DNA from 3 places in the Anaeromassilibacillus sp. SJQ-5 genome. Region 3 is predicted to be linked to each of the others. Evidence: predicted binding sites of a transcription regulator. Region 3 holds the regulator's gene; each other region holds the start of a gene.

Region 1 (4,451 bases), 1.0 Mb from region 3:
GGCGATGGCGGTGGCGGTCACCTTATGATCACCGGTGATCATAACGGTGCGGATGCCGCCCCGCCGGGCGTCGGCCACCGCCTGGACGGATTCGGGCCGTGGCGGGTCAATCATGGAGATGAGGCCGATGAAGGTAAAATCCGTTTCATCCTCCAAGGTGGGCTGACGGGGCGCGTCCAGTTCCCGGCAGGCGAAGGCCAGCACCCGCAGGCCGTTTTCCGAGAGATCCGTGTTCACCCCGAGAATGACCTGCCGATCCGACTCGGTGAGAGGACGGGTTCCCTGCGCGGTGAGCAGGCGGGTGGAGCGGGACAGCAGCACGTCGATGGCGCCCTTGGTCATCAGGGTGGGAACGCCATCCACATCGTGAAGCGTGCTCATTAGCTTGCGGTCGGAATCAAAGGCGATTTCGCCCAAGCGGGGATGCTGTTCCCGGTAGGAAACCTCCTCCACGCCGAAAACGTCGGCCAGCTGCACCAGGGCGATTTCCGTCGGGTCACCGATGGCCACGCCATCCACGTCGGTGGCATCGCTGGCCAGTACGGCGGTTTTCAGCAGCAGCCGCTGTGCGGGATTGGCCAGGTCGAGATCCCGGCCGTCCAGGAGAACGCCGTCGGCATATATCTGCTGGATGCACATGCGGTTCTGGGTGAGGGTACCGGTCTTATCCGAGCAGATAACCGAGACGGAACCCAGGCTTTCCACCGCTTTCAAATCCTTGATGATGGCGTTTTGCCGGGCCATTTTCTGGGTACCCAGGGCCAGGACGATAGTGACAATGGAGCTGAGAGCCTCGGGAATAGCCGCCACGGCCAGGGCCACGGCAAACATCAGAGAATCGAGGAAGGAGGCTTCGCGGTACATAGACAGGCCGAAGACCAGCGCGCAGATCACCAGGATGATCAGGGCTAGTTTTTTGCTGAAATTGTCCAGGCTCTGCTGCAGAGGGGTTTTGCGCTGCTGGGTCTGGTTCATCAGGGAGGCGATTTTACCGAGCTCCGACCGCATGCCGGTGGCGGTGATGACCACGGTGGCCCGGCCGTAGGTGACGAGGGAGCCGGAGAACACCATGTTTTTCTGATCCCCCAAGGCCACGGTGTCGCCGGAGAGGATTTCGGCGCTTTTATCCACCCCTTCCGATTCGCCGGTCAGGGAGCTTTCGTTGACCTTCAACGAATAGTTCTCCAGTATCCGCCCATCGGCCACCACCAGATCCCCGGCCTCGAGCAGGACGATATCGCCGGGCACCACCTCCCGGGAGGGTATTTCCAGCTTGACGCCGCCGCGCAGTACCTTGGCGGACGGGGAGGACATGGCCTTCAGGCTGGCCAGGGATTTTTCCGCCTTGAAATACTGGACGGTGCCCAGCACGGCATTGAGCAGGATGACGGCGAAGATAACAAAGGTGCTCTCTCCATGGCCGGACAGCAGGGACACCACGGCGGCGATGATCAGAATGAGCACCAGCAAATCCTTGAACTGCTCCAGAAAAATCCGGACGACGCCCTTCTTTTTACCCTCTGTCAAGGCATTGGGGCCGCTTTCCAGTGCGATTTGCCGGGCTTGCTCCTCGGTCAGTCCTTTGGGAGACGAGTGAAGCTGCCGCAGGACGTCCTCGCCGGAGCGGTTATAATACGTAGGCATATGCATCCTCCTTATACGAGAGTAGTATGAGCAGAAACCGACCAAATAAAAAAGACTTTCAGACAGCCTCCGCGCAGGGCGGAGAAGCCATCCAAAAGTCTTGTTACCGATATTCGGCGTTCATTGCCAGATTCCGAAGAATCGAGTTGTTGACAACGAAGCTTGTAACTACTCCCTTTTGTGTAAACAATAGTCTAACAGGTTTGGAAATCCCTGTCAAGGGCGGAATGGTAAACAATTTATAAACGGGAATTATATCGCGTACCGTATCGTCTCGAATAAGCGAAACAAACGAAACCACCAGTGAACTGGTGATTTTGATTTTTCGTGAAGAAAGCGGCAAAACTGGGCATACCTAGTGTTGTCCAAACAAGGAGATACTCTTCGTCTGAAAAATTGCGCTATCCGGACCTGCTAAAAAGATTGACAAAGCAGGCCGAAAGAGGTAGAATAACAGAAACGTTTGTTCTAATCTGATTGCCGTGTCCCAAGCGGCATTCGTGTCAATAAGCGGCTGATAGAAGCCGTCATGAGGATTCGTGTGATGAGTGAAAAAACTGAGCGGGAATTGTTTAAATTGGTGGCCCCTTATAAACCCACGGGAGACCAGCCGGAAGCGATTGCCAAGCTGGTGGAGGGAATCAAAAGAGGGGACAAAGAGCAGACTCTGCTGGGCGTAACGGGTTCCGGCAAAACATTTACTATGGCCAATATTATTCAGCAGGTGCAAAAACCTACCCTGGTTTTGGCCCACAATAAGACGCTCGCCGCCCAGCTGTGCAGCGAATTTCGCGAGTTTTTCCCCGAGTCCTCGGTCGAATATTTCGTCAGCTATTACGATTATTATCAGCCGGAGGCGTATATTGCCTCCACGGACACTTATATTGAGAAGGATTCCGCCATCAATGACGAAATCGATAAGCTGCGGCATTCGGCCACGTCCGCTCTGTCGGAGAGACGAGACGTGATCATTGTGGCCAGCGTGTCCTGCATTTACAGTTTGGGCGACCCGATCGACTACCGCAGCATGGTGATTTCGCTGCGGCCGGGCATGCGAAAAAAGCGGGACGATTTGCTCGCCAAGCTGGTCGAGCTGCAATATGAGCGCAACGACATCAATTTTATCCGCAACAAATTCCGGGTCAGGGGAGACGTGGTGGAGATTTTCACCAGCGGCTCCAGCGAAACGGTCATCCGTGTGGAGTTTTTTGGGGATGAGATAGACCGTATCAGCGAAATCCATCCGCTGACCGGCGAGCTGAAGGGTGTCGTCAACCATGTGGCGATTTACCCGGCCTCCCATTACATCGTACCGCCGGAAAAAATGCAGGACGCGATTCAGAATATCGAGCAGGAGCTGCAGGAACGGGTTGAGTGGTTCAAGCAGGAGGGAAAGCTGCTGGAGGCGCAGCGTATTTTGCAGCGCACGCGTTACGATATCGAGATGCTGCAGGAAATCGGCGTGTGCAAGGGTGTTGAGAACTATTCCCGCGTTTTGGCCGGCCGGCCCGCCGGCTCCACGCCGTTTACGCTGCTGGATTATTTCCCCAAGGACTACCTTTTGTTTGTGGACGAGTCCCATGTCATGCTGCCCCAGGTACGCGGCATGTTCGGCGGCGATTATGCGCGAAAGAGGAGCTTGGTGGACTACGGGTTCCGGCTGCCCAGCGCCTTTGACAACCGGCCGCTGAATTTCGACGAGTTTTACGATCGGGTCAACCAGGTCGTTTTTGTCAGCGCGACGCCGGGCGATTTGGAACGACAGAAGAGCGCCCAGATCGTGGAGCAGGTGATTCGTCCCACCGGGTTGGTGGACCCCGAGGTGATCGTCAAGCCGGTTGAAGGGCAGATAGACGATCTGATGGAGGAAATTCGGCAGCGGGCCGGGCGAAAGGAACGCGTGCTGGTCACCACGCTGACCAAAAAGATGGCGGAGGATCTCACAACCTTCCTGGAAAATAACGGTATCCGAATTCGCTATATGCATCACGATATCGACACCATGGAACGTATGGAGATTATTCGGGATTTGCGGCTGGGCGAATTCGATGTCCTGGTCGGTATCAACCTACTGCGGGAGGGCCTGGATATTCCGGAGGTCTCGCTGGTGGCCATCCTGGACGCGGACAAGGAAGGATTTCTGCGCTCGGAAACCAGCCTGGTGCAGACCATCGGCCGGGCGGCCCGCAATGCGCAGGGACAGGTTATTATGTATGCCGATCAGGTGACACCCTCCATGGAACGGGCCATTGCCGAGACCAACCGGCGCCGCGCTATTCAAATGGCATACAACGAGGCGCACGGCATCGTGCCGAAGACCATCATCAAGGATGTGCGGGAGGTCATTGAAATCACCTCCAAGCATTCCGGAAAAATCGATAAACCTCTCAAGCGTCTGAGTAAGGCTGAACGGCTCAAGCTGATTGAGGAAATGACGCGGGAAATGAAAAACGCCGCGAAGCTGCTAGAGTTTGAACACGCGGCGTATCTGCGCGATCGCATACAGGAACTGCAGAATATGAAATAGGGCTGGAATTAGCTCCTTGAAAGGCTTGATTTGTACATGCAAAACACCAAACTGATCGTCAAAGGCGCCCGAGAGCATAACCTCAAGAACGTGGATATAGAAATTCCACGTGACAAGCTAATTGTCTTTACAGGCATATCCGGCTCCGGCAAGTCCTCGCTGGCCTTCGACACGATCTATGCAGAGGGGCAGCGGCGCTATGTGGAGAGTCTGTCCTCCTATGCGCGACAGTTCTTAGGGCAGATGGACAAGCCGGACGTAGATTTTATCGAAGGGCTTT
Region 2 (4,451 bases), 230 kb from region 3:
CTCGGGAACAGGTCGGCCGCGTCCACCACCACGGCGTGCAGGTGGCCGAACTCTTTGACCGCGTTCCAGCCGCTGACCATGCCGCCCCGGCTCAGGGCCTTTTTTCCGGCCCGCAGTAGGGGGAAGTTCATGGCGGTCATGGCGGCGGGGGTGGCCAGGCACAGGGCGGAGACAAACACGGTCAGGGCCATCCACCAGCCGTCGGGATGCAGCAAGCCGTACCCGACGCCCAGCAGGGCCGAAGCGGCGGCCAGCAGGGGGACAAATAGCTTCATCACCCGGTCGCCGCCGTCCTCCGCATAGGAATTTTCCAGAAAACGGGTCAGAAAGGGGGCGCCTTTAAAAAAGGCCACCTGGGGCTCCCCCAGGGCCACGGCGGCCCGGCCCACCTCCTCGGCGGTCTGCCGGTCCTCGATGCGGTGGGCGGCGAATTTTTCGCCGGGATAGGACACGAAGCGGAAGTTGGCACAGATGCGGCAGACACGGGCCTGCCGGCCCAGGGCGGCCAGCAGGAGGCTGAGGCCCGCCACGGGGGCCAGCAGCTCCAGCGTTCCGTCTGCCACGGCGGCGGGACGGATGAACTGCAGCAGGGTATGGACAAGGGCCGCAACGGCGGCCACGGCGGCCGCGCTGTCCCCGTCTGCCTGCATACGCGCCAGGGAGGCGAGACCGCCCCCCACCATCTGGTGATTGACCAGCATCATGAACAGCAGCATAAAGCCATGCAGGCCGATATAGAGATACGGATCCAGCGGCGGAGCGCCGGTGATATGCACCAGCAGGGACAGGGTGACCAGCACCGCCTCCAGGGAGAGGGTGAGGAACACGCTGATCCAGCCGGTGCGGCGGCGGTAATTCAGCTCGTTCTGCACGGCAGGGGTTTCCTCATACCGGCCGTAATCCTCCAGCTCCTCCTCCTCGTAAGTCACCGGCTCCTCGGCGGGGTCGTTGTCCTCTTCCTCGTCTCCGGCCAGCTTGAAATCCAGGCCATGCGTCTGCCGCTTCTTTTGAAATTCCTCGATTTTTTCCCGGCGGGTCTGCTCCAGCTGCTCCTCCAGGGTGGGGCCGTCGCTTTCCGCAGCCGAGGCGGGCGCCGGCCCCTCGGGAAGAACCGCGGCGGGTTCGGCGGGAGATTCGGCGGCGGGCGCCGGCGGCGGAGCCGGCGCTTCCGTCGGCGCGGAGACGGCCGGTTCCACGTAATCGTCCAGCTTCATCTGCCCTTCCATATCCTCGATGGGCGGGGCGGCCGCGTCTTTGGCGGGCTTTTTTGTCTTGGCCGGCGGCTCCTTTTGCGGCAGCTCGATGACCCGGGTGGCGCTGTCGGCCTTTTCGGGGGCGGACGGCGCGGCGGGCGACGGCTTGATCGGCTCGGCCGGGGCCGGCGGGACGGGGGCCGGCTTCTCCCGCCCTGCGGGAACCAGGGGGATCGGAACGGGAGGCAGTTCCTCCGTCCTCTCCACCGGCTGTTCGGGGGCGGCCAGCGCCTCCCATTCGTCCTCCCACTCCTGCTCCTTCTCCTTTTTTCTGGAAAAGAAAGAGAGAACCCGTTTTTTTCGGGGTTCCTCCTCCGGCTCTTCCCACGGCCCCGTCACGACGGGGGGAAGAGACTCCGGGGCCGGCCGCTCAGCGACGACGGCCGGGGCGGCGGGCGCCGCGGGCGCGGGTTCGGCCGGGCGGGATGGGGCGGGAACGTCCCGGCGCTGCTCCTTCAGCCGCCGGGCTTCCTCCAAAATATCGTCAATGTCATAGCGATCCATAGCCAACCTCCACTGTCTGTCCGGCAGCGGCCTATTTCGCCGCGAGCCCCTGCCTTTGCCTGGCCGCCTCATACAGCACGATGCCGCAGGCCACCGACGCGTTGAGCGATGTGATGTGTCCCCGCATGGGCAGGGATACGATGAAGTCACACTGTTCCTTCACCAGCCGGCTGATGCCCCGGCCCTCGGAGCCGACCACCACCGCCGCTGCGCCCTTCATGTCGACGGAACACCAGGTTTCGCCGTCCATGTCCAGTCCGTACACCCAGACGCCCCGCTTTTTCATCTCCCGCAAGGCATCGGTGATGTTGGACACCCGGGCCACCGGGACATATTCCACCGCACCGGCGGAAGCCTTGTACACCGCAGAGGTCAGGCCGGCGCTCCGCCGTTTGGGAATCACCACGCCGTGGACGCCCGCCGTCTCCGCCGTGCGGAGGATGGCCCCGAGATTGTGGGGATCCTCCAGCTCGTCGCAGACCACGAAAAAGGGCGGCTCCCCCTTGGCCTCGGCGGCGGCGAACAGCTCGTCGAGCGTCACCGTCTCCTTGCAGGCCGCCAGGGCCGCAATGCCCTGATGATTGGGGCCGCACAGGGCGTCCAGCTTGCGGGAATCCACCTCTTTGACCAGCAAGCCCTTGCGGCGGCACTGGGCCGCCAGGGCGCTGATACTGCCCGTCCGGTCGCCCTTGGCCAGCAGCACGCTGTCGATAGCGCGCCCCGCGCGCAGGGCCTCGGCCACGGCGTTGCGCCCCGCGATAATATCTTCCTGCGGCCGATCGGAAAAGGCCTCGTCCGCTGCCGGCGCGGGGCCGGTTTTTCTTTGTTCCATGCAGGGGATCCCCCATATCTATATAAGTATAGTTCAGTATACCACAATCTTCGACAAAATAAAAGACGGGAAACGCCCGAATACGCCCGGCTTTTTCTCCCCACGGTTGGTAATTTTCGGAATCATAAACCGGGAAAACCAGCGCAGAATAAATGCAGAACAAATGTTTGACAAAAACGAAAATATGTTCTATACTGAGAATACCATATCAGAGGAGGCCGGCATATGGATCTGATGGATAAGCTGCGCATTCTCACCGATTCCGCCAAATACGACGCGGCCTGTACCTCCAGCGGGTCCGACCGAGGCGGGCAGGCGGGGATGCTGGGCAGCGCGGTGGGGTTCGGCATTTGTCACAGCTTTGCGGCGGACGGGCGGTGCATCTCCCTGCTCAAGGTGCTGATGACCAACAGCTGTGTGTACGACTGCCAATACTGCGTCAACCGCTGCTCCAACGACGTGCCCCGCGCCGCCTTTACCCCGGAGGAGTTGGCGGGGCTGACCATCGAGTTTTACCGGCGCAATTACATCGAGGGGCTGTTTCTCAGCTCCGGAGTGCTGCGCAACCCCGATTACGCCATGGAGCAGATGTGCCGGGTACTGGAGCTGCTGCGGGGGCCCTACCGCTTCAATGGGTATATTCACGCCAAGGCCATCCCCGGCTGTTCACCCGAGCTGGTGGAGAAGCTGGGGCTGCTCTGCGACCGGATGAGCGTCAACATCGAGCTGCCCAGCGAGCGAAGCCTGAAGCAGCTGGCCCCCAACAAGAAAAAGGACGCGATCCTGGGGCCCATGTCCTCCATCCGCGACCGGCTGGCGCAGAACAAGCGGGAACTGGCCGTCTACCGCCACGCGCCGTCCTTTGCCCCGGCGGGGCAGAGCACCCAGATGATCATCGGCGCCACGCCGGACACGGATTATCAAATTCTGCGGCTGAGCGAGAGCCTATACAAAAAGTACACCCTCAAGCGGGTGTTTTACTCCGCTTATATCCCGGTGGGCACCAATGCGCTGCTGCCCCAGAACGTGCCGCCGCCCCTGCTGCGGGAGCACCGGCTGTACCAGACCGACTGGCTGCTGCGCTTCTACGGCTTCACGGTCAGCGAGCTGCTCGACGAAGAGCATCCCTCCCTCGACCCGCTGCTTGATCCCAAGTGCAACTGGGCTGTCAACCATCTGGAGCATTTCCCGGTGGAGGTCAACCGGGCGGATAAGGAAATGCTGCTGCGGGTGCCGGGTATCGGGGTGAAATCCGCTTTGAAAATTCTTACCGCCCGGCGGGCGGGCTCCCTCACCTTCGAGGGGCTCAAGAAGCTGGGGGTGGTGCTCAAGCGGGCGGTGTATTTCATCACCTGCAATGGAAAAATGATGCCGGGGGCCAAGTTCAGCCAATCCTTCATCTACCAGAACCTGACGGCCGACGTGCGCCTGAAACCGGGGGAACTGCCCCTCGGCCCCGCGCCGCAGCAGCTGTCCCTGTTTGACAACCCGGCGCTTCTGCCCGGACGGGAGGAGAGGATGGCATGTCTGACCGGTCAGCTGTAGCATATTTGTACGACGGCACCTTCGAGGGGCTGATGACCGCGGTGTTCGAGGCCTACGCCCACCGGCCCATGCCGGACGCTATCCGGGAAGCGGCGGGTTACCAGCCCCAATTCGGGGAACGGACGATGGACGTCGCCGTCGACGAAGCCAAAGCCGATCGGGTCATCGCGGGGATCCAAAAAGTCATGGGGCCGGACGCCTACGAGCGGGTTTGGACGGCCTTCCGATCCGAGCAGCGGGAACGGGGCCAGTGGATTTACGATTATGTTCGGCTGGGCATGGAGGCGGGCCGCCGCATCGATTTGATGCTGACCGAC
Region 3 (4,451 bases):
GCGAGCACGCCTTCCAGGTGGGCCACCCGGCGGGCGGCGGCGAAGGCCTCCTCGTTCCCGATGGTCAGGACTTCGTCGTAAATTCCCGTGTCCAGGGTATCGGGCACAAAGCCCGCCCCGATGCCCTGAATCTTATGCGGGCCGGCCGCGCCGCCGGACAGGACGGGGGAAGCGGCAGGCTCCACCGCCACCACGCGGACAGCCGGATTCTTCTCCTTTAGGAAAGCGCCCACGCCGCTGATGGTGCCGCCAGTGCCCACACCGGCGACAAAGATATCCACCCGGCCGTCGGTATCCTCCCAAATTTCCGGGCCGGTGGTCGCCTTATGCACTGCGGGATTGGCGGGATTGACAAACTGGCCCGGCAGGAAGGAGCCAGGTGTTTCGGCGGCCAGCTCCTCCGCCTTGGCGATGGCGCCGGGCATCCCCTTGGCCCCCTCGGTCAGCACCAGCTCCGCCCCGTAGGCGCGCAGCAGGTTGCGGCGCTCGACGCTCATGGTCTCCGGCATGGTAAGAATCACCCGGTAGCCCTTGGAGGCTGCCACGGCGGCCAGGCCGATGCCGGTATTACCGCTTGTGGGCTCGATGATAACCGAGCCCGGTCCCAGCAGGCCCCGGGCCTCCGCGTCCTCAATCATGGCCTTGGCAATCCGATCCTTGGCGCTACCCGCCGGGTTAAAGCTCTCCAGCTTGACCAGCAGGGACGCTTTGAGCTCCTCGGCCTCTTCCACGCGGGTCAACTCCAGCAGGGGGGTGCGGCCGATCAAATCGGTCATTTTGGTATACACACGGGACATCATCAACGCCTCCATATATTCATATAGGTTTAGTATGATTTATAGTATACACAGAATCCCTTTGTCTGTCAAGACCCTGGTTGTCCCTATTTCGCCCCGCCGGAGCGTTGCGCAAAAACAGCGGCCTTTTCGGCCGCTGTTTCAGCTTGTCGACGTTGTCGACAAGCTGCTGGACGGGGACGCCGGATCGCGGCGGCTCGTTAATACGAGCCTTACTCCCTCTGTCCCCGCCAGTCCCACCCCTGCTCTTGAAAGCCGGCGGAAACACGGGTGTTTCCGCCGGTTTTCGCCTATAAGGTGTGTTTGCGAGGCACATGTCCTCGCAAACACAAATCGGTAACCCGCCTCCGCTTTTTTCGTCTTCCGAATGGCGGATTTCCCTTTTTTGACGGCCTGAAACAGCGGCCTTTTCGGCCGCTGTTTTTATTCGGAACTCATCTTTTGCCAGTCGTCCTCGGTCAGCACCTCAACGCCATTGTCCATCAGGAGGCGGGCGGCGACGCCGGCGCCGGGGATTTTATGGCCGGAAAAGGTGCCGTCGTACACATGGCGGCAGCCGCAGGAGGGACTGTTCTCCTTAAGGATGGCCCGGCGGATCCCCAGCCGACGGCACAGCTCTAATACCTGACGCGCCCCCGCCTCATAGGCGGCGGTCACGTCCACACCCTCCCGGTTCAGCACCCGACCCGCCCGGATTTCCGCCGGGCAGCGGGGCGTGGGCAGGCCGCCCAGGCATTCGGGACAAACCGGAACGGCCCGGCCGCTCTCCGCCAGGAGGCGCAGGCCGGGGATATTGAACCCGCCGCCGTCATACCGCACCCTCTCGCCGCATAGGCAGGCGCTGACGACGAACTCCGGGCGCAGCTTCGTCTCCATCAGAAATACCGCAGCAGGGAAACGACCTTGCCGAGCACCACGGCCTCCTTGACGATAATCGGCTCGAACTCGTCGTTTTCCGGCTGGAGGCGGATGTGATCCTTTTCCACGAAAATGCGCTTGACCGTGGCCTCGTCCCCCACCAGGGCGACGACGATGTCGCCGTTTTCCGCCACCGGGGTTTTCTTGACAATCACCACGTCCCGATCGAAAATCCCCGCCTTGATCATGCTGGTGCCCGACACCCGCAGAGCAAACAGATCCCCCGGATTATACCCGCCGCCCGAATAGGGGACGTAATCCTCCACCTCTTCCACGGCCAGGATGGGCACGCCGGCGGTCACCTTGCCGAGCAGGGGCACGCGGGCCACGCTCTCCCCCGGCAGGCGGATGGCGCGGTTGAGGCCGCTTTTACGGGAAATATATCCCTCATCCTCGAGCACCTTCAGATACGCGTGGACGGTGGAGGTGGACTTGATACCAGCGGCGGCGCAGATTTCGCGCACGGTGGGGGGCAGGCCGTCCTGGGCCCGTTCCTTCAGAAAGGTCAGGATTTTCTGCTGCTTCTCATTGAGTGGTTTCATGGATAGGCGCCATCCTTTCATCTACCGGTTCTATACGGGGGGATCCCGCGGATTCTTTACTGCCAGTATAGCACATGTGTTCGACAATTGCAAACAAATGTTTGAATTTTCCGCAGTCCGGACAGTTCACAGGATCTTCACACGACTCTCAAAAAAAGCTTACAGTTTATTCATAGTCAATTCACACAAAGTTACGCAAATAAAACTATAATAACAATGTACTCAGAAGCAAGACGGAGCCGCACCGCTCTTGCCTCATCCAAAATGAGTACGTTCTACCCTCCTCAAAACACCCCTCTAACTTAGTAAAAACCCCGCCGCCGCAGGCGGGGTTTTTACTGCCCTTTTTTACCGTCTGCCGAGCAGGCGGTTTTTTATTAGGAAAATAGTTGTATGAAGACCTAAAAATAGCTGTTGCTCTTGTCCGCCAGATCCGATACTATGAAGACAGCAGATTCATATTAAAGGAGGTACTTTACATGGAAAAACTTCGCGTAGGCATCATCGGCTGCGGCGGCATCGCCAACGGCAAGCACATGCCCGCCCTGCGGTCGCAGGCGGACAAGGCCGACATGGTGGCGTTCTGCGACATCGTCGTGGAGCGGGCCGAAAAGGCGGCCAAGGAATTTGGCGCGCCGGGGGCCAAGGTGTACGAGAACTATCGGGAGCTGCTTGAGGACGGCAGCATCGACGTGGTGCATGTCTGCACCCCCAACCGCTCCCACTGTGAAATCACGGTGGCCGCGCTGGAGGCGGGCAAGCATGTGATGTGCGAGAAGCCCATGGCCAAGACCGCCGCCGACGCCCAGAAAATGCTGGACGCCGCCCGTAAGACCGGCAAAAAGCTGACCATCGGGTATCAGAACCGCTGCCGTCCGGACAGCCTGCTGATGAAAAAAGCGGTGGACGCCGGGGCGCTCGGTGACATCTATTTCGCCAAGGCCCACGCCATCCGCCGGCGCGCCGTCCCGACCTGGGGTGTGTTCCTCAACGAGTACGAGCAGGGCGGCGGCCCCCTCATCGACATCGGCACCCACGCCCTCGACCTGACCCTGTGGATGATGGACAACTACAAGCCCAAGGCGGTGCTGGGCTCCACCTTCAAGAAGCTGGGCAACCAGACCGAGACGGGCAACGCGTGGGGCGACTGGGATCCCAAGGAGTTTACGGTGGAGGATTCCGCCTTCGGCTTCGTGACCATGGAGAACGGCGCCACCATCATTCTGGAATCCAGCTGGGCGCTCAACACCCTGGACGTGCGGGAGGCGCAGACCACCCTGTGCGGCACCCTGGGCGGCGCGGACATGGCCGACGGCCTGCGTTTCAACAAGGTGGAATGGGGCAAGCAGTGCGTGCAGAAGCCCGACCTGAGCGGCGGCGGGGTCGCCTTCTTCGACGGCGCGTCCTCCGGCGATCCGGCCGAGGTGGAATGCGCGCAGTGGCTGAACGCCGTGCTGAACGACAAGACACCGTTGGTGCTGCCGGAGCAGGCGCTGGTGGTCACCCAGATTCTGGAGGCCATCTATACCTCCGCCAAGACCGGCAAGGCTGTGTATTTCGAGTAAAAACCTCTGCAGAAAGGAAGGCGTCCTAGTTTGAAAGAAAGGCATTCGCCTTTCTTTCAAACGGGAATTTTGTCCTTTCGCGCCAGAAGCCCGGCGTGAATTTGCTTTGCAAACCAGACATTCCTGCGAAAGGATGAGTCATTACGATGAAAGATTTCAGCCTACAGCTTTATTCCCTGCGGGAGGTGCCGACCCTGCGCCAGCGGATGGAAATCGCGGCACAGGCCGGCTATACCGGGGTGGAGTTTGCCGGCTACGACGGCATAGCCGGTCCCGAGATGCGCCGGCTGCTGGCCTCCCTGGGGCTGCGAGGCACCGGTTCCCACATCGCCTACGACGCGCTGCGGGACGATTTGGACGGCTGCGTGCGGTACTGCCTGGAGGCGGGGATCACCTCCGCCGCCTGTCCGGGCTGTGAGATGAACGACCGGGATCAGGCGCTGGCCCAGGCGGAATTCCTGGAAGCCTGCGCCGAGCGGTTCGGGGCCGAGGGAATTCCCTTCGCCTACCACAACCATGCCCACGAGTTCGCGGACGCGGGAAACGGCGAAACCCTGTTTGACGTGCTGCTGCATAACACCAGCAAGCTAGGGGCCGAGCTGGACGTGTTCTGGGCGGCCTATGCAGGG

Evidence for each region. The regulator LexA, encoded in region 3, represses DNA repair genes until DNA is damaged. The targets are predictions, from matches to a motif close to CNAACANNTGTTNG.
Region 1: the regulator LexA is predicted to act here: its motif matches at 2,101-2,114, upstream of uvrB (excinuclease ABC subunit UvrB).
Region 2: the regulator LexA is predicted to act here: its motif matches at 2,746-2,759, upstream of ACSAMM_RS10430 (putative DNA modification/repair radical SAM protein).

What each region holds. Positions count from the first base shown of each region.
Region 1 is NZ_JBPJWQ010000001.1:1,173,865-1,178,315, forward strand. It holds gene ACSAMM_RS04970 (cation-translocating P-type ATPase) at 1-1,644, opposite strand, end outside; gene uvrB (excinuclease ABC subunit UvrB) at 2,189-4,171, shown strand; gene uvrA (excinuclease ABC subunit UvrA) at 4,208-4,451, shown strand, end outside.
Region 2 is NZ_JBPJWQ010000001.1:2,444,424-2,448,874, forward strand. It holds gene ACSAMM_RS10420 (hypothetical protein) at 1-1,757, opposite strand, end outside; gene rlmB (23S rRNA (guanosine(2251)-2'-O)-methyltransferase RlmB) at 1,789-2,589, opposite strand; gene ACSAMM_RS10430 (putative DNA modification/repair radical SAM protein) at 2,815-4,134, shown strand; gene ACSAMM_RS10435 (TIGR03915 family putative DNA repair protein) at 4,113-4,451, shown strand, end outside.
Region 3 is NZ_JBPJWQ010000001.1:2,216,474-2,220,924, forward strand. It holds gene cysK (cysteine synthase A) at 1-797, opposite strand, end outside; gene ACSAMM_RS09480 (2-thiouracil desulfurase family protein) at 1,221-1,673, opposite strand; gene lexA (transcriptional repressor LexA) at 1,673-2,257, opposite strand; gene ACSAMM_RS09490 (Gfo/Idh/MocA family oxidoreductase) at 2,737-3,822, shown strand; gene ACSAMM_RS09495 (sugar phosphate isomerase/epimerase family protein) at 3,969-4,451, shown strand, end outside.